4 regions of the Alteromonas sp. H02 genome follow, and region 3 is predicted to be linked to each of the others. Evidence: predicted binding sites of a transcription regulator. Region 3 holds the regulator's gene; each other region holds the start of a gene.

Region 1 (7,473 bases), 700 kb from region 3:
CCTGCTGGTGTCGGCAGTGATCGTACCGAGCATAATTGTTGGCCTGGTGGTGGCAGTCTTCCAGGCGGCCACCTCAATCAACGAACAAACCATGAGTTTCCTGCCGCGCTTAATTGTTACGCTGCTGGCGCTGAGCTGGGGGGGAAACTGGCTGGTGCAGAAGCTGATGGATTTTACCTTCCATATGGTTGAGAAAATTCCGCAGGTGGTGGGCTAAATGGAAGTCGAACTGGCCGCCATTAATCAGTTTCTGGCTGATTTATTGCTGCCATTTATGCGTATCAGCGGGATGTTTTCCGCGATGGTTGGACTGAGCGCCAAGTCCATCCCGCCTCAGGTAAAAGCGCTGTTGGCGATGCTAATGACACTGGTAATAATGCCGGTGGTACCGCCTACACCTGTCACTCAAATGGTTGATTTAGGTACATTCGTAATTGGCATCCAGCAGTTGTTAATTGGCATTGCCGTGGGCTTTTTATCAATGATGGTGCTCAATACCTTTGTGCTGGCCGGGCAGGTCATTGCAATGCAAACCGGCCTTGGTTTTGCCAGCATTGTGGATCCGGTAAATGGTATTAACGTGCCGGCGGTAGGCCAGTTTTATCTGATACTGGCTACGCTGTTGTTCTGGGGCATGGACGGACACCTGGCCATGATCAGAATGATCGTGATGAGCTTTGAAGCATTTCCCATTGGCGAAGCCTGGTTTGCCGCAGAACAACTCCGTGATATTGCCCACTGGGCTGGCTGGATGTTTGTGGCGGCATTAACCTTGTCTCTGGCTCCGATTGTTTCGCTGTTAATTGTTAATCTGGCGTTCGGGGTTATGACCAAAGCCGCGCCACAGCTCAATATCTTCAGCATTGGTTTTTCCATCGCGCAGATAATGGGCTTAATTATTATCTGGTTAACGCTGGATAATTTTTCTACTCACTTTGCTAATCAGTGGCAACGGGCTCAACAGTTTATGTGTGAGCTGCTACTGATTTGTCCAAGCTGATAAGGCTGAGCGACGATGGCTGATTCTTCAGAAAAAACAGAAGACCCCACGGGAAAACGAATACAGGATGCCCGCAGCAAGGGGCAGATTGCTCGTTCCAGAGAGCTCTCCACCACACTGGTGCTGGTGGCGAGTAGTCTGATGCTGTTGCTGTTTGGCAGTTTTATCGCCGAAGCCCTGTTTGCCATTTCTGGGCGGATGTTTACCCTGTCGCGGGACGAAACCTACGATCCCACCCACATGTTTTCCGCCTGGGGTGTGGCTATCACCGAAGTCAGTACGCCGGTACTTTCATTTATGTTTGTTTCAATGATTGCCGGTATCTATGGCTCTATCGCATTGGGTGGCTATAACTTTACCTGGTATTCTGCCGCGCCTCGCTTCTCCAAGCTTAATCCACTAAGTGGTATGAAGCGGATGTTTGGCATAAACGGCCTGGTGGAACTGTTAAAAGCCTTTGCCAAGTTTATTGTTATTGGCGCTATGGCGCTGATATCTCTGTCTTTATTTCAGGATGAAGCGCTGCATCTCGATCAGGAAATATACCCGCTGAATATCTTCCACGCGTTGGATATGATTGAGTGGGCCTTTTTCCTGCTCACCCTCGGCATGGTGCCTATTGCGCTATTTGATGTGCCGTATCAGTCGTATAAGCACAATGAACAAATGAAAATGACCAAGCAGCAGGTAAAGGATGAACGCAAAAACTCAGAAGGTGACCCACAGGTAAAAGGGCGCATCCGTAAATTGCAATATCAGGCAGCAGCACGGCGAATGATGCAGGAAGTGCCTAAAGCTGACGTAGTTGTTACCAACCCGACTCATTACTCTGTGGCGCTCAAATATGACGAGCATGGTGTGCGGGCACCGGTGGTTATCGCCAAGGGCTCGGATGAGCTGGCCATGCATATCCGAAAAATTGCCACCGCTCATGATGTGCCACTCATCCCTTCTCCCATGCTGACCCGGGCTATTTATTACACCACCGAAGTGGATGAAGAAATCCCGCATAAATTGTTTATGGCGGTTGCCCAGGTATTGGCATACGTATTCCAGCTTAAGAAATACAAAGCTGGTAAAGCCAAACGACCTAAACCCCTGTCGCATAACCTGCCGATCCCTCCTGATATGCGTTATTAATTCCGGCTATCTCATTATCCTGACGGGCCGCTAGTCGCTGCCTGTCAGGCCCCCAAAATCAGTGTTGATGACAATTTGAGCACTTAAGCCGCAGACACAAAAAGCTGGCACGGGGATTGAAGTAGTCTCTGTAAGCGAATTTTAGTGTCAAAAATCGGTGATTGAGAACGTCTCGTTATGGTGTTAACAGAATATCTGCAGCGTGTTGATAAAACCCGGCTTCAACAGTTAAGTCAGGGCTTAGGCGTACCTCTGGTTCTGCTGGCCATTATGGGTATGGTAATTTTGCCCATGCCGCCGATTTTGCTCGACGTACTATTCAGCTTCAACATCGCACTGTCACTGGTAATTATTCTGGTTGCGGTACTGACCAACCGGCCGGTGGACTTTGGTATCTTCCCGCTGGTCCTGCTAATTGCAACGGTATTACGTCTTGCCCTCAATGTCGCGTCGACCCGGGTGGTCTTGCTGTATGGCCACGAAGGGGGCGATGCTGCCGGTAAAGTTATCGAAGCATTTGGTGAAGTGGTGATTGGCGGCAACTACGCTGTGGGTGTGGTTGTCTTTGCTATCTTGCTGATTATTAACTTTAAAGTAGTTACCGCTGGTGCCGGACGTATTTCCGAAGTAGGGGCTCGTTTTACCCTCGACGCCATGCCGGGTAAACAAATGGCTATCGATGCCGACCTCAACGCTGGCTATATCGATCAGGACGAGGCTCGCCGTCGTCGCGAAGATATCACCGCTGAAGCCGACTTTTACGGTTCTATGGACGGTGCGTCAAAATTTGTAAAGGGCGATGCCATCGCCGGCCTGTTCATTATGCTTATTAATATCGTCGGCGGCCTGTTTATCGGTATGATTCAGCATGATCTGTCTTTCGGCAATGCGCTGGAGGTCTACACCATCCTGACCATCGGTGACGGTCTGGTGGCACAGATTCCTTCATTACTGCTGTCAGTGGCCACCGCCATTATTGTGACGCGTGAAAATGAAAGCCAGGAAATGGGCAGCGAGATTACCACCCAGTTGGGTAACAAAAAGGCGCTGTATATTTCTTCCGGGATCCTGTTTGTTATGGGTATTGTCCCCGGTATGCCTCATCTGGCCTTCCTCGGCTTTTCGGCGCTGGCCGGCGGCTATGCGTACTATCAAAGCTATGCTGAAAAACGCAAGGCTGAGCAACCAGCCCCTCCGGTAGTCAGCGATAACCCTGAAGACAATGTACCGGCAGAGATTAAAGAACTGGGCTGGGATGACGTTCAGCACGTGGATACCATTGGTCTGGAAGTCGGCTACCGTTTAATTCCGCTGGTGGATAAAACCCAGGGCGGCGAATTACTGACGCGGATTAAAGGGGTGCGTAAGAAACTGTCCCAGGAACTGGGCTTTTTAATCCCGCCGGTGCACATCCGCGATAATCTCGATCTCGATCCTAACGCTTACAACATTTCCATGCTCGGTGTGACCATTGGCGATGCCGAAGTCAGCCATGACGAAGAGCTGGCGATTAATCCTGGCCAGGTTTTTGGCAAGCTGGAGGGACGGGCTACCCGTGATCCAGCCTTCGGCCTGGATGCGGTGTGGATTAAGCCAGCGCAGCGTGAGCATGCGCAAACCCTGGGTTATACCGTGGTTGATGCGGCGACTGTGATTGCAACCCATCTGAGCCAGTTATTAACCAACAATGCTTATCAACTGCTGGGCTTTGAAGAAGTGCAGCAACTAATGGATATGCTGGCCAAACATAATCCAAAACTGGTTGAAGGGCTTATCCCGGATCTGTTGTCGCTGGCAACCGTGGTAAAAGTCCTGCAAACCTTGTTGTACGAGGGCGTGCCTATTCGTGACATGCGTACTATCGTACAGACGCTGACTGAGTATGCCCCGAAGAGTCAGGATCCTGACGTATTGGTCTCCGCCGTTCGCATTGCCCTGAAACGCTTAATCGTGCAGGAAATTAACAGCGGTGGAGCAGAACTGCCGGTGATCACTTTGGCACCTGAATTAGAGCAGATGTTACATCAGTCATTACAGGCTGGCGGCGATGATGGTGCCGGTATCGAGCCGGGGCTGGCTGAGCGCCTGCAACAGTCGTTGCAACAGGCTGGTCAGCAGCAGGAACTGGCGGGTGAGCCAGCCGTATTATTAACATCGGGCATGTTACGCCCGGTATTGTCGAGATTCTTAAAGAATGCAGTGAGTGGCTTGCATGTATTGTCGTACCAGGAAATCCCGGATGATAAGCAGGTACGCATTGTTTCGTCCGTCGGTCAGTAATCTGACAGGCACCCTGATACCTAAGAGGTCATTATGAAAATTAGACGATTTTTTGGCAAAGACATGCGTGAAGCATTAAGCCAGGTAAAAAATGAACTGGGTAGTGATGCGGTGATCATGTCAAACCGCAAAGTGGCCGACGGCATCGAACTGGTAGCGGCCTACGATAAAGAGCCGGTCGCTAAATTATCGGTACCGCCTAAACCCAAAGCGCAGGTAGCTAAGCAAAGCGAAGGTGGTTTGCCGACCTTGAGTGAAATTATTGGTGATGATGGTCCGGATACCCTGCGTGCTCTGCTGGAGAAGCAGGCTGAGCAGAAGGCCGCCGTTGCCCAGCGCGTTGAAGCAGCCAATGCGGAAGCGGAAAAACGCGCGCCTGCTAAACCCGCTCCTGAGGTTGCCCCGGCTAAGCCGGAAACCCCGGTATTTGATGTCGAAAACGAAGAAACCGAGCTTAGCGGTGGTAGTAGCCTGGCCGATATTCGTGCTGAAATTGCCTCACTACGCAATGTCTTGCAGTTCCAGTTGGCTGATATACAACAACAGCAACACTCGCGGCTTAAACCGCAGCAGCGTTACCTGCTTCAGCAGCTTTGCGACATGGGCATCAGCCAGACGCTGGCAGCCCAGCTGGTAACTTATACCCCGGCCGAGTGCAACGAGCGTGAAGCCTGGTTGTATCTGCTAAAACTATTGTCCAATCGTCTGACCACTAACAACGATGATATTCTTACCCAACAGGGTGTGGTGGCGTTGGTCGGGCCAACCGGTACCGGCAAAACCACTACCATTGCCAAGCTGGCTGCCCGTTATGCACAAAAGTACGGTGCCGACCAGGTTGCTCTGATTACAATTGATACTTATCGCATTGCTGCCTATGAGCAGTTAGCTACCTACGGCAAAATAATTGGCTGCCCGGTTCGTAAAGCGCAGTCTGGTGAACAATTAGCCGATTTGCTGTTCCAGTTACGTAATAAACGCCTGGTACTGATTGATACCGCAGGCTTTAGTCAGCGCGATAGTCGCCTGATCAGTCAGTTGGCTACCTTCGGCCAGGTGAGCGGTCAGCAGGTAAAAAACTATTTAGTTGTGCAGGGTAACACGCAACAGGCTACACTTAAGCACATAATAAATGCCTATAAGAGTATTGATTTGCAAGGATGTATCATCACTAAGCTGGATGAGTGCTATAGTTTAGGTGAGGTGATCAGTAATGTAATTGAAGCGCAGTTGCCAGTCAGTTATGTTGCCGATGGCCAACAGGTGCCTGAGGATATTCATGTTGCTAATGCAAAATCTATAATCTCTTTAGCAGCAAAGCTTTATAAAAAGTATGGTTTGAATCATACTAATAGCAGTTCCGATGTAAACACAGCACAGGCAGTATGATTGAAGACCAGGCGAGTAGCTTACGAAAGATGAATCAATCACGATTAATCAAGGTAATAGCCGTAACTGGCGGAAAGGGCGGAGTAGGGAAAACCAACGTTACTCTGAACACCGCTATTGCAATGGCAAAACAGGGCAAAAAGGTCATGGTTCTGGATGCAGACCTTGGCCTGGCCAACGTAGACGTGATGCTGGGATTACGCGTAGAGAAGAATCTGTCTCATGTGTTGTCCGGCGAATGCACGCTTGACGAAGTACTGGTAACCGGTCCGCATGGGATCAAAATTGCCCCGGCGACCTCCGGTACCCAGTCGATGACCGAGCTGTCGCCCACTCAGCATGCGGGGCTCATTCGTGCATTCAGTGAACTGCGTTCGCAAATCGACGTGCTTATTGTCGATACGGCCGCGGGTATTTCTGACATGGTGCTGAGCTTTTCAAGAGCATCCCAGGACATTCTGGTAGTGGTATGTGACGAACCCACCTCACTCACTGATGCCTACGCACTTATCAAGATCCTTAACCGCGATCACGGCATTTTCCGTTTTAAGATAGTGGCTAACATGGTCAGGGACGTGCGTGAGGGGCAGGAGTTGTTCAGTAAGTTGTCGAAAGTTACCGGTCGCTTCCTCGACGTGGCGTTGGAATTAGTGGCAACTATCCCCTTTGATGAAAATATTCGCCGGGCGGTTCGTAAACAAACCGCCATTGTTGATGCATTCCCATCATCTCCGGCATCGGTCGCCATTGGTCAACTGGCTACAAAAGCACTGACCTGGCCTATCCCGGCGCAGCCTGGCGGACACCTTGAGTTCTTCGTCGAGCAATTGATCGCGTCGAAGGTGGCAGGGAGATAGCGTGAATAGCAAAGCTGCAGCGTACAAACAACAAACCGATAAAGCGCAGCTGGTTGAGCGACATGCTTCTTTAGTTAAACGTATTGCTCACCATTTAATGGCGCGGCTGCCAGCCAGTGTAATTGTTGATGACCTGATCCAGGCCGGTATGATTGGCCTGCTTGAGGCGGCGAAAAACTTTGATGGCAGTAAAGGAGCCAGTTTCGAAACGTTTGCCGGAATTCGCATCCGTGGTGCCATGCTGGACGAAATTCGCAAGGGTGACTGGACACCCCGGTCGGTCCATAAGAACGGCCGGGCCATTTCTGATGCGATCTCCCAGGTAGAGCGTGAAACCGGGCGGGATGCACGGGATGTTGACATTGCTGCTAAACTCAATGTGTCGCTGCCCGAATACCACCAGATGTTATCAGAGGTCAATGCCGGCAAACTGGTTGGTATTGAAGACTTAGGCGTGTCTGAAGACGTGATAGCGACGGATGAGTCGCGGGGCACGGATTCACCGCTGGAAGATTTAATGCAAGGTTCATTTCAAAAAGCGCTGGCGCATGCTATTACTACATTACCAGAACGTGAAGCGATCGTACTATCCTTGTATTATGACGAAGAATTAAACCTGCGGGAAATCGGCGAGGTTCTCGAGGTAAGTGAATCACGGGTCAGTCAAATTCACAGCCAGGCGATGTTAAAACTTAAAGCGCGCATGCGGTCCTGGCAGACTGGTGAGTAACATTAACTATACTAACAATATGACTATCCTCACTGGAGGCAATTTTGGATAAGAATATGAAAATTCTCGTGGTAGAT
Region 2 (7,473 bases), 1.1 Mb from region 3:
GCAATCACGAACAAAGATTTACCCCTGGCGGCAGAATTAATTGCCGAAATGAGAGACGATCAGCTATGGAATCATACAGAGAGTGCTTACTTTTGGCTGGCCGACTCCTATTATGCCAAAGCCACAGACGACACTGAGCGTGAGCTTAAAAGTGTGCGCCGTGCACTGGCTGTAGATACCGAAGCGGTTCGTGCATCGACAAAGCAGTATTTGCTTGAGCGCGAATTTGTCCTGGCCATCGCTCTGAGTGAGTACAACGAGGCCATGAAAGCTTATGACAAGCTGGAAAACTTAGCAGGTGATAAACCGGAACAGCTGGCGCAGCTTGCTCCTTATGCCGAGAAAGTAAAAGCGTTGGTGCAGGGTAGCGAACCTATGATCCGTAAGGCGAGCATCGATGAGGAAGGGCGCGTATTTCATCAGCTTAGTCGCAACGCCTTTGCACTGAATATTGCCGAAGGCGATTTGGATGAAGTGCAGATTCGCTGTGACAATAAACTCTCGCGCTATACGGCAGTGAGCAAATCAGAATGGCACATCCCGTCGTCTTGGGGGCAATGTTCTGTATACGTGTCCGGCTCTCCCGGCGCGCAGTTTGAAGTGGTTGAGGTAGGTGACTACATCGGCGCAATTTAATTCGCCGTTCCGTTAACGTTGCCAGGGCGGTATATCTTTAACTTGTGCCGCAAAGGCTTTGATTTCGTTTACACTTTTGCTGGTATTTACGCGCTCTGTTGAAGCTGGTTGATAAGCCAGGCTAACCCCTTGGCGGCGCGCAGTTTTGGGCCTGACGGGCCGTCGTGTAAAACCGCCGCCGCAATTCGGGCAAACATTGCTCAGTAAATCATTAACGCACTTCAAACAAAAAGTACACTCATAAGAGCAAATCATCGCTTCTGTTGCATCGGGTGGCAGATCGCAATCACAACCTTCGCAATTGGGTTTTAAAGTGAGCACAGGGGTCTCCTTAATATGTGCGAATACCAATTCACACGGGGTTATTTTCTTAGTGTGATTTAGCGTACACTATGCCTTTCTTTTTGTTGCCTATTTGAATATGAATAAAACGCTTTTGTCCCTTTTTCTGGCCTTTTTCTCCCTACATAATGTTTACGCTGATACGGTGCGTGTTGCAACATTCAATGTCAGTATGGAGGCCAGTAATTATCAGCCGAAGGGAGTCTCTGAAAATTCCGCTGAGGTATTACTTTCCTTGTTAGAGTCAGGTGAGCATCCGCAGATTCGTAATATTGCCGAAATTATTCAACGGGTAGCCCCGGACATTATTCTGCTTAATGAATTTGACTATTATGCGGATGCAAAGCCAACCGCTCTCTCGTTGTTTGTTAAAAACTACCTGAATAAAAGTCAGCAGGGTCAGGCGGCGATTGATTATCCTTATCAATATATTGCGCCGGTAAATACGGGCGTTGCTACGTCTTTCGATTTGGACAACAACGGCGAGAAAACCGGTAACGCGGGTGACGCCTACGGTTGGGGAATGTACCCCGGTCAGTATGGTATGGCGCTGCTGTCGCGTTATCCGATTGATGTGGCTGCGGTACGCACGTTTCAGCATTTTTTATGGCGGGATATGCCCGGCGCCCTGGAAATCACGCAGCCGGCCAGCGGCGAGCCCTGGTTTACTCCCAAGGAGTGGGCGGCGGTAAGACTCAGTTCAAAATCACATTGGGATATTCCGGTTACTATTGGCGGTAAAAAATTACACATTCTGGCCATGCATCCCACACCGCCTACCTTTGATGGGCCCGAAGATCGTAACGGTAAACGCAATCACGATGAGATCCGGCTGATGGCTGACTATTTATCACCTGGGCAAGCGGACTATATTTATGACGATAACGGCGAAAAAGGCGGGTTTGCCGGGCAGCGTTTCGTTCTCGTAGGTGATTTTAATGCGGCCGATATCGGTGATAAGCACCGTCCGGGTGTCATCGAGCAGTTAACCGAACATCCGCTGGTTAACAGCAGTGTTATTCCGCAAAGTGAAGGCGCCAGCGAGTCGGCAGAGCAGTCTTACAGCAGCCGTTTTACCGCTTACTGGGGCGCACGGGCCGATTATGTGTTGCCCTCTAAGCAGGGGCTTACAGTGCAGGGCGGTGGTGTGTTCTGGCCTGTAAAAGCATCGCCTTTATACCGGCTGGTTAAAGACCGTCAGAGCAGTTCTGATCATCGTCTGGTATGGCTGGACATTGTTCTTGACGAGGATTAAAACGGTGTCGCAAGGATTGCCTCAGGGTCGCTAAATATTATAAGAAATGATACCTCAAAATGAACGGCTCTGATAAAATCACCAGCCGCAGGAATTATCCGCGCCGCTGACATTCAGTTAGGTTAATTAACATCATCAATGTGTGCTGTGAGCAGTTCCTTTTTCTTCTCTGACAAGTAAGTTTTTCCAACGCAGGAGGCCTGGTTTGGAAGTGTTAATTGAGCGTATGATGTACGCATCCCGGTGGTTACTGGCGCCGATTTATTTTGGTTTATCGCTGGCACTTATTGCGCTGGGAATTAAGTTTTTTCAGGAAATATTCCACCTGTTGCCCCATGTGCTGGAAATCAGTGAAGCCGATATTGTGCTGGTGGTATTATCGCTGATTGATATTGCGCTGGTATCTGGCCTGATCATTATGGTGATGTTTACCAGCTATGAAAACTTTGTATCCAGCATTGATTTAAAAGAAGGGACAGAAAAGCTGGCCTGGCTGGGCACTTTGGATACCGGTACGCTGAAAAGTAAGGTAGCGGCATCAATAGTGGCGATTTCGTCGATTCATCTGCTAAAAATCTTTATGAATGCGAAGAATATCGAAAACGAAAAACTCATGTGGTATGTGCTTATCCATCTGACCTTTGTGATTTCAGCCTTTGCCATGGGCGTGCTGGATAAGAAAAGTAAGAAGCATTAAACGCAAAAAGGGCAATGTGCAACCACGTTTGTAGTGACACATTGCCCTTCTGTACCGAGTGCAGATTAACAGTCGTCGTCTTCTGCATCCACGCCTTCTTTAACATCTTCACAGGCGTCTTCCACGGCATTTCCTGCATCGGTTACTGCTTCATCGATAGCTTCACCGGCATCTTCGGCTTCACCGTCGCCACATGCGATAACTGAACATGCAAAAGCAGCGATAACAGTCATTTTAAGAACATCAAGTAATTTCAACGTTTTCATAATAATCTCCCTGATTGGTTATTGAGTTTGTGTTTGACTACGCTCTTGGGGTTTTGCCGCGAAGCGCGCCAGCAACCAAAGAGATAACCAGTAATACTACAAATAAGAAGAACAGAAACTGTGCGATACCAGTTGCTGCACCGGCGATTCCACCAAAACCGAAAACTGCTGCGATGATGGCAATGATAAAAAATGTAATTGCCCAACCTAACATGATGTCTCCTTTAATTTCATCTAATGTCACAATGATATATGCTTATCTTGTGCCAATGAGTAAGTTATTGATATTTAAAGTTAAAGTGGGTTTTTCCTGTATTGGTTACAGAGTCTTTGATAATTCGTTACAGGAATTAGTGCATATTTTACAGACTACGTCGCTGTATTAGGCTGACATCACTGCCGATAAGCTTTAGGATCGGTTTATTATTGCTAAATTTCATCTGGAGAACCCATGGCCAACAGTCATTCCGCCTTTATTGGACTTATGCAGCGCGCCCGTAATGTAAAACGCTGGCCGCTGATGGCGCAGTTTCAGTCAGAAATGCTATCTACCCACATTTATGAAGCGTCGGTGATTGCCCATATGCTTGGCGTGATAGCCAGGGAAGTCTACGGTGAAGATATTGAGCCCGACCGGGTAGCGGCCATGGCTATATTTCATGAAGGCAGCGAAATTGCCGGTATGAGCGACATTCCCAGCCCGGTGAAATATCACGACCCGGAAACGACTCAGACGATTAAAAAACTCGAGCGACGGTTTGAGCAAATGCTGATTAAAACGCTGCCAGAGCCATTGCAAACCTGTTATGAGCCGCTGATACTACAAGACAAAAATGATGTGCATGTGCGCCTGGCCAAAGCGGCTGATGTGCTGTGTGCCTATCTCAAGTGTGATTATGAGCTGGCTAAATCGAATCACGAGTTTTCCAATGCCATGGAAGAAATGGAGGTCCAGTTAGAGCGTTATCGCGAAATGCACCCTTGTGTAGATTATTTCTGCAAAGTCTTCTTAGAAGATGCCAAAGGCACGCTGGATGAACAAACTAAGGATTTGGACTGGGTGGAAAATGCCAATCAGGCAAATTTAAAAACACCGGATTAGCTTCTGAAATACTATTTATAAACGGCGCCTCACGGGCGCCGTTTTAGTATCAGTTGGATTCTGCTTCCGGTAAAGCGGGTGACAGGTCTTGCTGGTCTTTAATAAAGGTTTCTTTTACGCGCTGTGACATCAGCATGTATGGGATCCAGATGAGGGCACCAATCAGCGTTCGTACAAACTCTTTGGTAGTGTCAGGATCGAACATAGGCTCTTGCGGTAACACAATGGAAACTAACCAGGCATCAGCCGGAATAAACACCAGCGAGGACAGCACAATACCAATGTAGAATGAGGGAAACAGCCAGTGGCGGGTGAAAAACAGATAAATTAAATAAAGCGAAGCCAGAAACAGCCCCACATTAAAGGAAATCTCACCAATCAGTAAAGGCCCCCATAAAGGATGATACGCCGCTGAATCCGGATTGGTTAGTGCATCCCATATGTCACTTTGTAGCAGTGGTTCATAAGTGGGTAGCGTATTCATCAATAGCCGAAACGGGCTAAATACTACGCCAAGGCCTACTAAAATTAACCAGCCACCCAGGCCCTTTTTCTGGGGTGACGGGGCATCGATTTTTGCGTCCATGTTATTGTTTTCCTTTTGCTACTCATAGCCCTGGTTTACTCGTGATAAGAGCAGGCAGGACCAACTACGTTTCAGTAGCTTACGCCATATTATTGCAGCTGTCGCGATAAATTTATGGCGCCGGAGCAGGGGGGGGCACTGGTTCGGGCGGTAATTTTGATTATAAATGTGGCTGTTCCGGACTACTTGTCCGGCTGGCTGGCAAGCTCACGACTGAGCTTTTCCAGACATTGCTGATGACGGGTGGTAATCGTACGCAGGTTTAGAGATAACGGGGACGGCGTCAGCGAAGTCAGGTTTTCTTTGAGACTCGCCAACAATCGTTGCTCTATTTCAATGAAATCGCGAACATGGCGAATTGAAGGGTAATGCTCAAGCATTGACTGAAATTGCTCTTTCACCTGTTCCGACAGAGCATAATCATGACCGCTATTGCCCTCTGCTTCCATCAGCCGCAGGGCGCGAAGCTTCTCGGCTCTCAGCACCCGTAAACAAGCGCGCTGTTGCGGCTGCTGATTGCTCTGCTGAGTGGTTTGGTAAAGCTCTGCGCCTTGATTGAAAAGGTCTTTAAACATTTTTATGGCACATTTTCCGGTGTTCGACATAACCACAGTTACACCTTATTTGTTTGACCTTTAAAAACACTTATCGTAATTCGATAGCGTCTTCGGGGATCGGTTCGAAGCGACCATACTGGATGGTCATAGCATAGTATTGCATGCCAGCTTCAGACGGTTTGCCTGAAACGGGATTGGGCGTAGACACCTGCTCACAGCCGGATACCGTGCACTGCTGATTAGAGGGTAGACTGGTGGCGGTGACATCACCGGTCACTGCACCATCAACGGTCTGAGACTGAGGCGCGGCAGTTATTACCTGTTGGTCGGTCATTGACGGCATAGTTACCGCCTCACTCGATACTATGCGATACCAGTGGTAATCACGTTCCAGGCCAATCTCTTCTGCACGTCGCTCGCTGTATTGTTCCAGGGTTTCTTCACTGGTTGCGCTATTGGCTTTGTAAAGAATTTTAAATTTCCTCTCAGACAGACGATGTGATGAATAACCTACATCGCGGGCCGACTCGGCCGCCTGATAGGGCGTTGCGGTTAAGCTGGAGCCTGCGCAACCGGTTAGCATACAAGTGGTTACCACGGCGAATACCAAAGCTCTGATCAACACTGCATCACTGAATAATCTGACTAATAGTTGTGTATCCATGTTGTTTTCCTGTTTGCGTCATCGTCAGTAGCCGCTGTGAAAAGCTTTGATTAACACTTACTGACCTAAATAAACCTATGCTTACAGGAGGGAGTGCAACGCTTGTGCCACCAATAGGTTTAAATGTAAGTTGTTGATATTTAATTTTTTATTTTGTTTTTCGCAAATGAGCTCAACAATAATGGGAAGATGCAGTGTAAAACTTGCAAGGGGTTACCCGCAAAAGTTCAGTACTGCCAAATCAGCTTTACTTACGGGCTTCAGTAATACCTGGGCAATGGGTAACCCCTCGAGCCGGGCTTTATCCGGCTCAGCGCCGCTGATAATGGTCACTGTCAGGCTGGGGGCGATTTCAGCGATGGCTGTGGTCAGTTCATAACCGTCAGTATCGGGCAGATGCAGATCCATAAGCACATGGGCATAATGTGACGGGGCATTGGCAACCTTTTCCAGGGCCTGTTGGCCATTAAGTGCGATATCTGCCTCGTAACCTATTGAATTCAGCAGCAGGCACATTAATTCGGCCGCGTCCTCATCATCTTCCACTATCAGTAACGACGACTTCTGCTCAGCGGTGCCGGTTTCTTTAGGGTCAGAAGGCTGAGTGGCCGGGAGCAAAAAGGTGCTGAGCACTTCACTGAGATCTTTACGGTCGATAGGCTTGGCAATCACATTATCAAAGCCTTCGGCCAGTAAGGACTCTCTGAGCCCCTTACGACTGGCGGCCGTAACGGCTACTACCGGCGTTTGGATACCAGAGGAGCGCATAGCCTTTAAGCAATCAATGCCATTCATCACCGGCATATGTATGTCCATCAGTACCAGGTGGAAAGGTTGACCGTTATGCTCTGCGCTGCGTATTTTTTCCAGTGCGTCGGCGCCATTCTGGGCGAAGGTTACCTGAGCCTGACTCATGCTAACTAAACGGCCGGTGAGGCGGCGAATTTCACGTAAGTCATCAACAATCAGCACGCGGCCATCGAGATGTTGATTAATTTTAAATTGGGCCGGAGGCCGCTCGGGTACGTCCAGATCAAGACGAATGAGGTTTTGTTCGGTGCTGCCCTCAGCCTTAATACAAAACCAAAAGCGACTTCCTTCGCCCTGAGTCGATTCCACATTAATTTGGCCACCCATACGACTGACTAACTCATTAGAAATGGCCAGTCCGAGACCAGCACCACCATGGTTGGCGTGGATCAGATCCTCAATTTGCTCGAAGGGTTTAAAAATGGTTTCAAGCTTGTCTGCCGGCATGCCAATACCGGTATCTTTTACCGCAAAGCAAACCCGCCCGTTGCCTTTATCGAATTCAACATTAATTGCCACTTCACCAGTGTCGGTAAATTTAATCGCGTTATTGACAAG
Region 3 (7,473 bases):
TTTCTGCCTGAATGGCATCGGCCAGGGATTTATTCAATTTGGCCAGCGGGTGCAGGCGGCGGGTTTCACTAAAGCGCTTCACCAGCATGTCATCACTGGCGTCAAGGTAAACAATGGTCATCGACCAGGACGAGGGCAGATAGTCGAGAATCTCAACTAATTCATCGGGATCCTTTGGCAGGTTACGCACGTCGATGCTCACGGCTACCTGATCGTATTCGTCGACCACGGTATGGGTGAGGGTGGGGAGCAGGTTTACCGGAATGTTATCAACGCAGTAGTAGCCTAAATCTTCCAGCGCCCTTAGCGCAACGGATTTGCCGGAGCCGGAGCGCCCGCTGATGATAATGAGTTTCATGGTTTTGTCAGACTCCCTGCCGGACTAATTTGCAGCCTCGTCGCATAGTGCGGCGATAACCTGTTCCTTCGATTCGGCGTTACGGATGGTTTTTACAATGCTTTTCTGGCTTAACTTGCCGGCAATCGTGGCGAGGGTCTGCAAATGCCCCTCGGTCTGGTTTTCTGGTACCAGAATGGCAAAAAAGATATCAACCGGTTTATCATCAATGGCGTCAAAGGCAATGGCTGGGTTGGTGGTTACTACCACGGCTGTTACGTTGGAAAGATTAGCCAGTCTGCCATGCGGCAACGCTATGCCATTGCCAATGCCGGTGCTGCCCATTTTTTCACGACTGAGCAGGGCGTTAAGCGCGTCTTCTTTTTGAATTTCGGCGTTGGTTTCGGCAGCAATATCGCTGATGATTTCTAAAATTCTTTTTTTACTGTTGCACTGGACCGCACATTCAGTGCGATCCAGGCTAACTAAGGCTTGAATATTCATAAGGTTAAATTGGGCCTAGTGCTTTTTGAGCTTTTCCTTATGCTTAATTACCTGGCGATCCAGTTTGTCGACCATACTGTCTATCGCGGCATACATATCTTGATTTTCTGACGAGGCAAATACTTCCGCGCCACTCAAATGCATCGTGGCTTCGGCTTTTTGAGCAAGCTTTTCCACGTTGAGGATCACATGCACATTGGATATGTGATCAAAGTGGCGCTCCAGTTTACTAAACTTGGTATCAACATAATTACGCAAAGAATCGGTTATCTCGATGTGATGACCTGTAAGATTTATTTGCATAGTTCGTCTTCCTTATATTTCGGCCTAAATAAGGCTCTTGCGTTGGTTAGACGGTGGAATCGACAAGGATTCCCGGTATTTTGCTATTGTCCGCCGGGCAACTTTTATACCTTGTTCGGCCAACAATTGAGCAATTTTGCTGTCGCTTAGTGGTTTACTGGGCTTCTCGGCGGCAACCAGTTTTTTAATCAGAGCGCGGATGGCAGTAGATGAACATTCTCCGCCCGACTCGGTGGCTACGTGGCTGGAGAAGAAATACTTCAGTTCAAAAATACCGCGGGGGGTGTGCATGTATTTCTGAGTGGTTACCCGCGAAATGGTAGATTCATGCATATCAACCATTTCGGCTACGTCATTGAGGACCATAGGCTTCATCATTTCCGGGCCGTGTTCGAAAAAGCCCATTTGCTGCTGCACAATGCAGTTAGCAACCTTGAGCAAGGTTTCGTTACGCGACTCCAGGCTCTTGATAAACCACTTGGCTTCCTGCATATGCGAGCGAATAAACTGGGAATCTGAACTGTTGCGGGCCTGACGGCTCATGGCAGCGTACTGCTGATTTACGCTCAGTTTTGGCAGGCTGTCGGGATTGAGTTCAACCACCCAACGGCCTTTTTTCTTGGTGACCGATACGTCGGGAATAACGTACTCGGGCTCCTGAGTAATTAATGCACTGCCCGGACGCGGATTAAGGGTTTGCAGTAAGCGCATTGCTTCACGCAAATCGTCTTCCTTCAGGCGTGATTTACGCATTAAGGTGCGATAGTCCTTGCTGCCCAGCAGGTCGGCATAGTCTTCAATCAGGGTTTTTGCTTCCTTGAGCCATGGCGTGTCGGGAGCAAATTGTTTTAACTGGACCAGTAGACACTCCTGCGGGGTACGTGAGCCTGAACCAATCGGGTCGAACATTTGGATCCGTTTCAGCACGCATTCAATTTCGTCCACTTCAACCGGTTCTTCCATATCTTCAGTATTGACGCTCTGCAGGATATCTTCAACTGTTACGGTTAAATATCCTGATTCGTCAATCGAATCAATAATGGCAATCGCAATGGCACGGTCTACATCGCTGAAGGGCGTGAGGCGCATTTGCCAGAGCAGGTGGTCCTGAATATTGTCGGTGGTTTCACCCTGAAAAACATTCTCATCGTCGTTGGAAGCAGGGCCTGGCGCTGGCGCTGAGGAGGCCGAATAATATTCATCCCAGGTGCTGTCGATGGGTAATTCGTCGGGCAACTCGTTCTTTTCGAGGGCCTCATTGGTGTCCATGCTGGTCTCGGTGCTGGCGGTTGCTGCGGCATCCGCTTCCGCATCGAGTTTACTTTTCTCAACCGTATCGTTGTCGCTGTTGTCATCAACTTCCAATAACGGATTTGAATCGAGCGCTTCCTGGATTTCCTGTTGTAAATCCAGAGTAGATAGTTGCAGCAGTTTAATCGCCTGCTGCAATTGTGGCGTCATAGTAAGTTGTTGACTAAATTTGAGCTGTAAAGATGGTTTCATCTACTTCTGTTCTTAACGCCTTGCTTATTATTGATCGGGACAAAATTTGTTGTCTATATGCATCTAACTATAGCCTGAATTGCTCACCCAGGTATACATCCTTGACCTTTTGATTACTTAAAACCTGTTCGGCGGTGCCCTGGGCGATTAATTCCCCCTGACTCACAATGTAGGCTTTCTCGCATACGTCGAGGGTTTCCCGGACGTTGTGGTCGGTAATCAGGATACCAATTCCACGGTCACGAAGATGCTGTATGATCTTCTTTATATCATTAACCGAAATTGGGTCAACTCCCGCAAAGGGTTCATCGAGCAAAATAAATTTTGGATTCGCCGCCAGTGCCCTGGCAATTTCTACCCGACGCCGCTCTCCCCCCGACAAACTCATCCCTGTACTATTACGTATATGGTTGATATTGAATTCATCAAGTAGCGCATCGGCTTCATTTTGCTGTTCGGCAGAAGAAAGGTCTTTGCGTGTCTGCAATATTGCCATGATATTGTCAAAAACCGTTAACTTTCTGAAAATAGAGGCTTCCTGGGGTAGATAACCAATTCCGTTGCGGGCACGTTCGTGCATGGGCTGGCGGGTCAGATCCATCTCGTCGATGCGAATATCGCCCTTATCCAGTGCCACCAGGCCTACAATCATGTAAAAAGTGGTGGTTTTACCTGCACCATTGGGGCCTAACAGGCCAACAATCTGGCCGGCAGATACCTCAACGCTAACATCCCTTACTACCTGCCGGGACTTATACGACTTAGCTAAGTGGGTGGCGGTCAGGGTGGTCATTCGTTGTCATTATCCTGTTGGTCGTCTGTGCTATCACTGGCCTTGCTTTCGTCGCGCACGGCTTCAATATCTTCCAGACTAAACACGGTACGCACCCGGCCATCTTCACTGCCGCTGCCGTCACCGGTGGCTTTAAGTTGTTCTTTTTCCATGTCGTAAACGATGGTTTCACCTTTTACGACACTGGTATTCTGATTCAATTCGGCATCACCGGCCAGCGAAATAGTGCGATTCGCCACTTCATAACGGATCTCAAATGCACGGGCTTCCACAACCCGGCCATCGTCCAGAGTCTGGCTGTATACAGCAGGTTTGCCAGTAGCGATAAATATTTCCTTGCCCTTGCCGCCGCCAGCTTCTACTTCTACCCGGTCGGCCTTAATGCTGAGCGAGCCCTGGGTAACCTGTACATTATCAATCAGGATAGACTTTTTATTCTTACCGTCGAGGAACTGTGACTCGGAAAACACCTCGATGTCTTTTTTGAAATCAGACTTGGCTGCCATGACCACCGCCGGCGAGAGCGTCAGCGACAGGCTAGTTAGCAGGGGAATAAGTCGTTTGCACATGTTGATTCAACTCATAAGTTTTATTCAATAGGTTGGCGCGAAGTCCGTTACTAAATATCAGGAAATCAGGCCCCGAAATTTCCACCCTGGCGTCGGAAACCATGGTTTGTTGGTCCAAATCTATCTCAAGGTAGTCTGTGGTTACCCGCTGTACAAAGTCAGCCTGGTCCTTACTCACAATCACTACGTTATTTTCCAGTTGTATCATATTGTTATCATACAACGTCCCTTCGTCGGCGACTACCTGCCAGGGTGGCTCGCCAGACTCCTGGTAAATGGTGTACTGCGGCGCTAAAAACAACACAAAGCCCAGCTGCTCGTAGTTTTCCATGGTAGATGAAAATACTTCATGCACGCGCTGACCCTGTTCGTTATATAAGGTGGTGGTCAGGTTACGGGCTTTATAACTGGGTGTAATGGCCAATACATCCTGATCCGGGGGGATAAGCGGTTCTTCTGCCAGAAACCCGGGCAGGTAAAGCAGTGTGGCCAGAATAAACAGGCAGGCAATGCTCAGGCCTACTTTACTCATACACTGGCTCCTAAAATACCTTGTAACTTATCGTTGGCCTGCAGCAGGGTGTCACACACTTCTCTTACCGCACCAAAGCCGCCAGGCAGGGTGGTTACCCAGTTTGCCTGCGCAATCACCTGTGGGTGAGCATCTTTCACCGCAATGTTAACCGCGCTGTGGGTATACATACCGGTATCCGGCATATCATCACCTATAGCGGCCACCTGTTCCCGGCTAAGTCCCAGTGAAGCCATTAACTCAGCCAGCGCGTCGGCCTTGTTTTCTTCACCCTGGATTATGTGCGACACCTTTAATGATGTCATACGGTCCTTAACGATAGCTGAACGCCGACCGGTAATAACTGCCACTTCAATGCCGGCATTAACCAGCGCTTTAACGCCATAACCATCGCGGGTATGAAAAGCTTTTAATTCTTCGCCCTGATTGCCCAGATAAATGCGTCCATCTGAGAATACACCATCCACATCGCAAACCAGCAGCTTAATCTGTTGCAGTTGCTGATAAAACGCATGAGGAAGTTCAGTATACAGGGTTTTAACCATGCTCATTACAGTACTCCGGCTTTTAACAGCATGTGCATGTTAAACGCACCTACTGGCTGGTTGTTTTCATCCACCACTAACAGGGCGCTGATTTTGTATTGTTCCATTACGTTAAGTGCCTCAACGGCGAGGTTTTCACCGCGGGACGTTTTACAGCCACGGGTCATTACTTCTTCTACACGGGTATCGTGGATATCCACCCGGGCATCCAGCAGGCGGCGTAAATCCCCGTCGGTAAATACGCCCAGCAGGTTGCGCTCTGTATCGGTAATGCCGGTTAGGCCCAGGCCTTTACGGGATATCTCCAGTAATGCTTCAGAGACTGTTGCCTGCTCGGGGACCAGTGGAATTTCATCACCGGTCAGCATAATGTCTGCAACGGTAAGCAGTAATTTACGGCCCAGGCTACCGCCAGGGTGCGAGAGCGCGAAGTCATCTGAGGTAAAGCCATTGGCGTCCAGCAGGGCCACCGCCAGGGCATCGCCCATTACCAGCGTTACGGTGGTGCTGGTGGTTGGCGCCAGGCCCAGCGTACAGGCTTCCTGTTCTACGCCAATGTCGAGTACCACGTCGGCATGTTTGCCCAGGGTGCTGTCTGCGCGGTTGGTCATGGCTATCACCGGCACATTCAGGCGTTTTACTACGGGCAGCAAATTGAGTAGTTCACCGGTTTCGCCAGAGTTGGAAATGGCTAACAGCACATCGTTAGAACCGAGCATGCCCAGATCGCCGTGATTGGCTTCGCCCGGGTGCATAAAAAATGCCGGCGTACCAGTGCTGGCCAGGGTGGCGGCAATTTTGTTACCCACATGACCTGATTTACCCATGCCACTTACTACCACCTTACCCTGACAGTTTTTAAGTAGCTCGCAGGCTTTCACAAAACGCTCATCAAAGCGTTCGCCCAGCGCGGCAATGGCGGCTTGTTCGATTGCGACAACGCGCCTGGCCGATTCAATAAAGGAAGATTGTTGTTGTGATGTCATTAGGCAAATAACCAATACTGATAACCCAGGTAGCAGCCTGCTAGCAGGGCCGCCTCGACACGGTTGATTCGTCGTGTCCCACGGAAATTAAAACTAAACACTAATAATAGCAGGGTCAGTCCCAGCATCACCAGCGCGTCCCGATGTGCGGCGTTTTCATCAAGGATACCTGGTGCAATTAGCCCAGGCATGCCGAGTACCGCCAGCAAATTAAAGATGTTCGAGCCGATGACATTACCCAGGGCGAGGTCGTCTTCGCCTTTCAACACACCGGCTACACTGGCCGCTAGTTCTGGTAAACTGGTGCCCAGGGCAATAATGGTTAATCCGATCACCAAATCGCTCATGCCAAAGTACCGTGCAATATGCACGGCGGAGTCTACCATAAACTGAGCGCTCACCGGCAACAGCACTAACCCCAGACCTATCCAGAGCACGGCATGTGAGGTTTCCACTGCGTTGGGAATTTCATCGCTGGTTTCATTCATCAGCGGATCGCCTTTGTCGACCAGCAGAGAAATCCAGGCCATCCCGGCTAACACAAAGATAAACAGCAGAATAAGAATGATGCCTTCCAACGAAGACAATTCACCGTCATACAGGAAGTAAACAGCAATCAGGTTGATTAGCAGCAATAATGGGAACTCCCGTTTAAGGGTTGTCGACGATACCAGCAAGGGCTTGATTAGGGCTGTAATACCAAGTACCAGGCCAATATTGGTAATATTGGAACCCAGCGCATTACCGACTGCGGTGTTTGGATTACCGTTGATCGACGCCACCGCTGAAACCACAATCTCCGGTGCCGACGAACCCATGGCCACAATCGTCAGACCAATCATCATGGGAGAGATGCCGATGTTCCTGGCCAGGGCAGAAGCGCCGTAAACAAATTTGTCGGCACTCCAGCTTAGTACCGCGAGTCCGGCCAGAAAAATAGCTACCTGAAGTATCACAACAAAACCTGCTTCCATCGAAAGTTGTATTCTCGCAAAAAAATGCGCTTATTCCTATGTTTAGCCTGACAGAAAAACGCGTAAACACGGTCTTATTAAAGGCGGGGCGATATCTACCAGGTGAACTTTATAAGCTTGCGGGGCGTTTTAATGGCAAAAGAGGGAGATTTTTTATGCGGAAGTCGCATCGTCATGGAACGTATGCTTGTGTAGAGTGTCACAGAGTTAGCCGTAATTATAGTTAATAGTAGTTGGCAAGTAACTGATAAAACGCCGAATTAAGCGCTGGGCATAACTGGTTATTAAATATACCTACATGAATGTATATGATCGGCTTATACTATGGTAGAATCCTTTGCACAGTAATCGGTAGCAGCTTCAGCGAATATTCAGTATCGATTCTACAGCATAGAACAAAGTTATTCGTTAAATAAAACGGAAATTC
Region 4 (7,473 bases), 500 kb from region 3:
TAGTTACCGATCCGGGCCTGCAGGTTCCTGCGTTCGACAATGGTCGCCATCCCATCAACGGGCTGGAATATTATCAGCCTGCCGGCGCAGCCAGTGGCTTTTTACTTGCTGCTGCTCGTAATGATAACGAGTTGTGGGTTATTGATACGGCAGCTGAAAAGCCCACCCGGAAAATCGCCCTGCAATTTACCGCGCCTGGTGGCGACCCGGAGAACTGCGCAGCACAGGAGGTCATGGACAACGCCTCGATAGAAGGGCTGGCCGTGATTGGTGACACCCTTTGGCTGGTAAACGATCCATGGAAAGTCAATTACATGAAGAACCTGCAGTGCGAAGCTAACCGTAGTCGTTACGAGGGCATGGCACCGCTGTTGTTCAGCATGCCGCTGGATGCCAGCTGGTTTAATTAGCTAATGAGATTTAATTAGGTGAAGAGATAGCGCGGGCTGGCCTAAACCAGCCCGAATTGATTAACGCAGACGCTCGGCAAAGGTCTTTTTAAACTTCGCCAGCTTTGGCGCGACAACCATTGCGCAGTATTGGTTTTGCGGATTATTTTTAAAGTAGGACTGATGATAATCTTCTGCTGCCGAATAGTTGGATAACGGTACGATCTCGGTCACAATGGGATCCGGCCATACCTTATCGTCTGTCATTTCCTGAATAATGGCTTCTGCTGCGGCCTTTTGTTCTTCGTCATGATAGAACACTGCACTGCGATACTGCGTGCCCACATCATTTCCCTGACGGTTTAACTGGGTTGGATCGTGCAGGGCAAAAAAGATTTCGAGAATTTCCCGGTAACTGATTTGGTCAGGATAGTAAGTAAGCTGTACCACTTCGGCATGGCCGGTATCACCTTTACAAACGGCCTCATAGCTGGGTGAATCAGTGTGGCCTCCGGCGTAACCGGATGTCGCCAGTTGAATGCCCTGAATCTGGTTAAAGGCTGATTCGATACACCAGAAGCAGCCGCCGGCCAGCGTGGCAGTTGCTGTGGTTTCTGTCGCTGTGGTTGTCATAAAAAACTCCGCATTTTGTTATGCATGAAGTGTGGTGGCGCAAAGCGTGATCTTCAAGTCATCCAGGCGATAAATTTGTGCGTATAAGCTGGCATGAACACAAATACAAATCCACAACTCACCATATTCTATGACGGCGGCTGTCCGCTGTGTGCCATAGAAATGCGCCACCTGAAGCGCCTCAATGAGGATAATAAGCTTCGCTTTGTCGATATTATGGCGGCAGACTTTGCCCAGCGTTATCCCGAGCTCGACTGGCAGGCCCTGAACGACCGCATCCATGCCATGCGGGTTGACGGCACCATGCTTATTGGCCTGGATGTTACCTACGAAGCCTGGCGGCTGGTGGGGAAAGGCTGGCTGTATGCGCCGCTGCGCTGGCCATTGATAAAGCCGCTGGCCGACCGTTTTTACCTGTGGTTTGCCAAACACCGTTACCGCATCTCTTACTTATTAACCGGGCAAAAACGTTGCCAGCAGTGTGAGCTCAAAAAACCATGAATGTATTAGTTATTGGTAGCAGCGGCGCTATTGGTAACGCGCTTGCGCGGCAAATGCAAAAAGCATTTCCACAGGCTACCGTTTACGCTGTGTCGCGTAAGCCGCAGGAGATTGACGACGGGCAGGCAAACCTCAAATCAGTACAGCTGGATACCACGGATGAGCAGGCGATTGCGAACTGGCTGGCAGAATGTAAGCAGCACGACATGCAGTTTCATCATGTGGTGTGCACCACCGGAATATTGCACGACAGTGAGGTACAGCCGGAAAAACGCCTCGAAGACATTACCCCTGAAGCGCTGCAGCATTACTTTGCCATTAACACTGTGCTGCCGATGCTGTGGATAAAACGGCTGGTTGGCTTTTTCCCCTCTGAGCATTCTACCTTAACCGCGCTGAGCGCCAGGGTCGGCAGCATCGAAGATAACGGTTTGGGGGGCTGGTACGGATACCGGGCTTCAAAGGCAGCGCTCAATATGCTGGTTAAAACTGCTGCGGTGGAATATAAACGGCGTGCCAAATACACCAGTCTGATTTGCTATCATCCCGGCACAGTAGACTCGCAGCTATCAGAGCCTTTTCAGCGTAACGTAAAACCTGAAAAACTGTTTACGCCAGAATATACCGCGCAGCAACTGGTCGCCATAATTCAGCAACGCAAAGTAGAACACAGTCCTTATTTCCTTGATTGGGACAACAAACCTATCCCCTGGTAAGTTGCGCGTACAGCGTTACCCGCCCGCTGGCTGATTGCTACCGATGAAACCCAAGACTTTTTTACAGGGTATTGATAGTATGCCAATTGGAAAAAATCGGACGACAGGACGCAGCCAACCGTCATTACCAATAAAAGAAGTTGTGCGCACCGTTCCGAAATAAAGCAACAATAAAAATCACAAGAGGAACTTATATGAGCGGGACCAGAGAACAGTTCGGATCGCGCCTTGGATTTATTCTGGCCGCCGCAGGCTCTGCGGTAGGTATTGGCAACCTGGTGGGATTTCCGGTAGGCGCTGCAAAAAATGGTGGCGGCGCATTCCTGCTGATGTATGCCATTTTTGTCTTCGCTATTTGTTTACCGGTCATGATGGCAGAAATGTCGGTGGGGCGGCATACCAAGAAAGATCCGCTGGGGGCCTATTCTGAGCTCACCGGCAACTCGGCGAAGTGGAAGATAGCCGGTTGGTTATCCATTGTCACACCCTTTATGATTGCCGTGTTTTATCTGGTAATCACGGTATGGATATTTGGCTACCTGTTTTATGCGGTGACCGGCGATTTAGAGTTACTCGCCGACCCGAGTACCTTTGGTAATTTTATCAACTCGCCGGTGATATTCGCCTACATGGCTGCGGTGCTGGGCATTATGTACGGCATCCTCCAGGGCGGTGTTAAGCAAGGTATCGAAAAAGCGGCCAAGCTACTCATGCCCACCTTGTTTGTGATGCTGGTTTTACTGGTTATTTTCGTGCTGACCCGCGACAACGCTATGGCGGGTGTTAGCTTTTATCTGGTACCGGATTTCAGCAAAATTAATGCTTCGGTTATTAACGGCGCCCTGTCACAGGCTTTCTTCTCGTTAAGTCTGGGCATGGGGATCATGATTACTTATGGCAGTTACATTGATAATCAGTCTGACATTCCTAACTCGGCCAAACTGGTGGCTATCACCGATACCGCTGTAGCGTTTACGGCGGGTCTGATGATCCTGCCAGCGATATTCTCATTTAACCCGAATACCGATCCGACTGAGCTGAGTGAATCATCAATTAGCATGATCTTCTCATTTTTGCCGCAGATTTTTCTGGCACTGCAAACCAGTATCGGATTTATTGGCGCCAGTATCGTTGCCAGCATATTCTTCCTGCTGGTTTTCTTTGCCGCCATAACCTCTCTGGTCTCTATCTTTGAGGTGCCTGTGGCTGCGTTAATGGATGAAAAAGACTACAGCCGTCGTAAGTCGCTGGTGGTACTGGGCGCTCTGTTGGTGATTTTCGCCGCGCTGTGTGCATTGTCGTTTGGCTTTGTGCCGGCCCTGACATCGTTTACCGCCTACGCGGGAGCGGATAAGTCTTTCTTCGATGTCGTGTATGACGTTTTTTACGATACGATTTTGCCCCTCAACGGCCTGCTGATCTGTATTTTCGTGATGTATCGCTGGAAGCGCCATAACTTTAACAAGGCACTGCAGGTTGGCGCGCCCAACTACAAAGGCAGCTGGGCTGAACGCTACGTGGATATCTCGGTAGGTACGTTTATTCCGCTTATCCTGGTGGTGATCTTTGTTAATACCGTGGCGCTTAAATATTTCGGAGTCAGTCTGATTGGCTAAGCCGGGCCGGCCATCAGGCCGGCTGCATTGTCCACGGTGTGGGATAATTAAGCGTTATCCCCAGGCTGGTAAGAGTGGCATCGGGATTAATTTTTTTGCCCGACGGCACGCTTGCACTGGTTAATTGGTCACTAAACTCAACGGCTGGTAACCCCAGCCGTTTTGCCATCTGCGGATAATAGTCACCGCGCATAGGGTGTTCATCGCTGCATAAATGCCAAAGCTTGTTGGCGGGCTTTTGCGCTAAGAGCGCTTCAATCACCTTTACCACATCATCAACATGTACCAGATTTACTACCTGAGTGGCGCCGCTGAGTGTTCGGCCTGCCAGGCTCTTTACCGGGTGGCGGTCGGGTCCGGTTAAACCGGCCAGGCGCAATATGTAAGCCGAGTCCGGCGCGGTGTTTCGGAGCCATTGCTCAATCTCAACGTGGGCTTCGCCAGAGGCGGTGTTTGGGGCTGGCGCGGTATCAGTGGTGACATCGCCATCCTGATCGCCATAAACCGATGTGGTACTGATAAAAATAAGCTGCTTAGGTGGTGCCTGGCTGTATAACGCCGAAATCAGTTGCTGCATGGCTGAGGTAAACTGGCTTAAATCGGTGTTGCGTCTGCCCGGCGGAATATTAAGAATAAAGGTGCTGTCGGGGGCTTCCGCGAGCAGGTCCTGAGGATTATCACCCAGCGAATAAGGGATGGATTGAATACCTTGTTGGCTCAACGCCCGGGCTTTGTCTTCACTGCGGGTAGTTCCGTAGATAGTCATCTGAGAACGAAAGTGGCTGGCGAGATAGCCTCCCAGCCAGCCACAACCACAAAGTATCAATTTATTTTCTTGTTGAGATGTCATTTATGCTACCGGTGTTTGTTTTGCTAAAGCTTAACACTATCGGTAGCGATTTCATTATTGTTTCAGCGGTGATTGACCGGTGGTTTCCAGTAAATCCAGACCAGATAATCCGGCGATATTCTTCTGCATGCGTGATTCGGCATAGTCGGCTTTAGCCAGCACGGTGCATAATGCTTCAGCTTTGCTTTCCAGCGCATCCGCTTCACCTTCTACGCGTTGCTCAATCATTTCGCCAAAGTTTTCCATGCGGTTAGCAAAGGCGTCCATGTCGCCGTCTTCAAACAGCATCTGACGACCAATCGCCATTAACAGGTGACCGGTAGAACGCTCTACCAGCGACTCAATTTTGTCATCAAACTCTTCGCTCCAGGCGGCATCTGTCCAGTCGCCGTCAAGGCCTGTGCTGTCGAATTTGTACGTACCGTCGGCAGCGTAAAAACGCTCATCAATCTCGTTCGACAGGTCGGTAAACAGCGTATCAAAATCTTCGCTGAGGTCATTATCTGTTCCCAGCAGTTCGGTGAATACTTCGGTAATGGCGAAGCTGGCAATTTTGATACCGTCACGGGCAATTTCAACTGTCATGGGGATAGCGGTTTCAATACTGCTGTAATAATCAGACACCCAGCGTTGTTCGTCGTTATCCAGATTGACTGCCTGGTTATCTACATATAGCTGGTGACTTGGCGTGATCAGAACCTTTTCGCCACTTTCGGTGGTAATGGTCAAATCGCCATGGTCAAAGGTTACCGAGCCGTGCAGTTCCATATTACATTGATTATCGACTTCAACGTGTGCCAGTGTAGGTTGGGCAATAAAAGCAGTGGTTAAAATCAATGATGCAGCAACAGTTTTCATGGTTATCCTCAATTTGCTTTTAAACAATACGAAGGTCGTATCGCAAATCACAGGCCAATCTGTTAAATTTATATAAAACAAAGGCTTATATTTTTATTGGTTTTATATCTACACATTTATTGCTTATTGTTTTGGAAGTAACACTAATTATTAGCGTATTTGACCATGTTCATTATTCAGTGGAATATTGATTTTGCGCATGTTCATTTTTATTTCCTTAGTGCATAATACGCGCAGAATTTTTATAGGGTAAAGATTATGAGTGACTGGATTGATGCAATTTTATTTGGTGTTGCGTTAGTAGCGTTTACTTTAGGCATGAGCAGCATCGTCATGGGCTTTATGTCTGGCAAAGAGGGCAGCGAAGCCCTGCATGAGCGTATTGAGATGGGATATCTGGGCGTTAGCGGCCTGGTGATCAGCCTGTTGATGCTCTACGTAATCGGCTAATTAACGGCTCACCGATTTTCGGTAAACAAAAAGCGCTCATTTGAGCGCTTTTTTTGTGTCAGTCTTTTATGGCCTCAGTTGCCTCATCTGACTGGCTTTGTGGTGCAGGGCCCGAAAGTGCCGCTAAATGGCTATCGCGTTGGTAGGCTCTTAGGTCGAACAGTGGCAGCATGGCCATAATGTGGTCGAAAATGTCAGCCTGTACCTTCTCGTAGGCTACCCAGGACTTATCCCGGCAAAAGCAATACACTTCTAAGGGCAATCCTAACTCATTAGGCGGCAACTGCCGTACCATCAGCGTCATGTCCTGATTAATCTTGGGGTGTTTGGTTAAATAAGCTTCCAGATAGGCGCGAAAAGTACCGATATTGGTTAATGCGCGGCGATTTAGTAAGTCGCCTTCATCAATGGAATTATCTTTATGGTAGCGCTGTAATTCATCAATTTTGCTTTTGATGTAATCGGCAATAAAGCGAATTTTGGCTACTTTTTGCAGGCTTTTCTCGTCATACAGGCAGATAGAATGGATATCAATATACACGGCGCGCTTGATGCGTCGTCCGCCTGATTCCTGCATACCGCGCCAGTTTTTAATCGCTTCATTGGTTAGTGAGTAGGTAGGGATAGTGGAAATCGTATTATCCCAATTTCTCACCTTTACGTTGGTTAATCCGAGCTCGATGATCTCGCCGTCAACGCCAAATTTATCGACCTGGATCCAGTCGCCATTGGTAAACAATCGGTTGGCTGTTATCTGAATACCGGCCACAAAACCCAGAATGGTGTCGCGGAATATCAGTAACAATACAGCGGCAATAGCCGTTAAGCCGGATAGCAACAACAGCGGGCTGCGCTCTACAATCAGCGATACGCTGAGCAACATCAGCACAATAAACAGCACCAGCTTGGCCACTTGCACAAAGCCGGTAATCGAGGCTTGCGCAGCAAAAGGGGTGGAGTTATACCAGTCTTCAAACGTATTAAGCAATGCGCTGACAGACAGCGCCGCTACGGTCATCAGATACAGCAGAGAGCATTTCAGCAGAACGGTATACAGCAGGCTGTCTGTGGTTAACAGTACATGGGTACAGGCAAAGATAGTCAGTGCCGGAGTCAGGTGAATTAATCGTTTGAAAAAACCGTGGCTGTGTAGTGCGTCATCCCAGTGAGTTTTGCTTTTCAGGATCCAGCGGGTAACGACCGAATTCAGTGCGATTCTGCTAATTAACAGGCCGGTGATCGCCAGCACAAATATCAGCAATAACGAAAAGCTGTTATACAGCGAGCCGTTTAGTACGATATCGGTGTCAAGCTGCCTGAGCAGCTCAACGAAGTTTTCACGAAGCGTTTCCGCTGTGACCATTTAGTTACCCTTTTTTAATCCAATAATGTTGCGGTCTTTGTCCTGCCAAAGGGTATTCACCCACTGCTGGAAACCAGCTTTAAACTGTTCATCCGTA

Evidence for each region. Region 3 encodes sigma-54, which starts transcription at its own class of promoters, with help from an activator protein. Its sites were predicted from a motif close to GTTGGCACGNNNNTNGNNT; they were not measured.
Region 1: a site for sigma-54 is predicted at 2,244-2,262, ahead of flhA (flagellar biosynthesis protein FlhA). Genes of this name have one in related genera too.
Region 2: a site for sigma-54 is predicted at 3,449-3,467, ahead of AC566Q_RS14810 (DUF1328 family protein). Genes of this name have one in related genera too.
Region 4: a site for sigma-54 is predicted at 5,604-5,622, ahead of AC566Q_RS22000 (YggN family protein). Genes of this name have one in related genera too.

The regions. Positions count from the first base shown of each region.
Region 1 is NZ_CM185021.1:3,556,068-3,563,540, reverse strand. It holds gene fliQ (flagellar biosynthesis protein FliQ) at 1-217, shown strand, start outside; gene fliR (flagellar biosynthetic protein FliR) at 218-1,000, shown strand; gene flhB (flagellar biosynthesis protein FlhB) at 1,016-2,140, shown strand; gene flhA (flagellar biosynthesis protein FlhA) at 2,318-4,420, shown strand; gene flhF (flagellar biosynthesis GTPase FlhF) at 4,454-5,809, shown strand; gene AC566Q_RS16495 (MinD/ParA family protein) at 5,806-6,666, shown strand; gene AC566Q_RS16490 (RNA polymerase sigma factor FliA) at 6,668-7,396, shown strand; gene cheY (chemotaxis response regulator CheY) at 7,441-7,473, shown strand, end outside.
Region 2 is NZ_CM185021.1:3,206,198-3,213,670, reverse strand. It holds gene AC566Q_RS14835 (energy transducer TonB) at 1-636, shown strand, start outside; gene AC566Q_RS14830 (DUF1272 domain-containing protein) at 649-957, opposite strand; gene AC566Q_RS14825 (endonuclease/exonuclease/phosphatase family protein) at 1,058-2,233, shown strand; gene AC566Q_RS14820 (TIGR00645 family protein) at 2,439-2,930, shown strand; gene AC566Q_RS14815 (hypothetical protein) at 2,996-3,196, opposite strand; gene AC566Q_RS14810 (DUF1328 family protein) at 3,234-3,410, opposite strand; gene yfbR (5'-deoxynucleotidase) at 3,648-4,298, shown strand; gene AC566Q_RS14800 (DUF2569 domain-containing protein) at 4,348-4,884, opposite strand; gene AC566Q_RS14795 (hypothetical protein) at 5,067-5,489, opposite strand; gene AC566Q_RS14790 (CC0125/CC1285 family lipoprotein) at 5,530-6,105, opposite strand; gene AC566Q_RS14785 (response regulator) at 6,319-7,473, opposite strand, start outside.
Region 3 is NZ_CM185021.1:4,258,926-4,266,398, reverse strand. It holds gene rapZ (RNase adapter RapZ) at 1-358, opposite strand, end outside; gene ptsN (PTS IIA-like nitrogen regulatory protein PtsN) at 383-841, opposite strand; gene hpf (ribosome hibernation promoting factor) at 857-1,144, opposite strand; gene AC566Q_RS19785 (RNA polymerase factor sigma-54) at 1,169-2,647, opposite strand; gene lptB (LPS export ABC transporter ATP-binding protein) at 2,715-3,440, opposite strand; gene lptA (lipopolysaccharide transport periplasmic protein LptA) at 3,437-3,946, opposite strand; gene lptC (LPS export ABC transporter periplasmic protein LptC) at 3,978-4,541, opposite strand; gene kdsC (3-deoxy-manno-octulosonate-8-phosphatase KdsC) at 4,538-5,086, opposite strand; gene AC566Q_RS19760 (KpsF/GutQ family sugar-phosphate isomerase) at 5,092-6,072, opposite strand; gene AC566Q_RS19755 (calcium/sodium antiporter) at 6,072-7,028, opposite strand.
Region 4 is NZ_CM185021.1:4,758,488-4,765,960, reverse strand. It holds gene AC566Q_RS22030 (hypothetical protein) at 1-410, shown strand, start outside; gene msrA (peptide-methionine (S)-S-oxide reductase MsrA) at 471-1,022, opposite strand; gene AC566Q_RS22020 (thiol-disulfide oxidoreductase DCC family protein) at 1,116-1,523, shown strand; gene AC566Q_RS22015 (SDR family NAD(P)-dependent oxidoreductase) at 1,520-2,239, shown strand; gene AC566Q_RS22010 (sodium-dependent transporter) at 2,434-3,855, shown strand; gene AC566Q_RS22005 (SDR family oxidoreductase) at 3,869-4,705, opposite strand; gene AC566Q_RS22000 (YggN family protein) at 4,760-5,563, opposite strand; gene AC566Q_RS21995 (hypothetical protein) at 5,822-6,013, shown strand; gene AC566Q_RS21990 (mechanosensitive ion channel family protein) at 6,072-7,376, opposite strand; gene yihG (1-acylglycerol-3-phosphate O-acyltransferase, YihG family) at 7,377-7,473, opposite strand, start outside.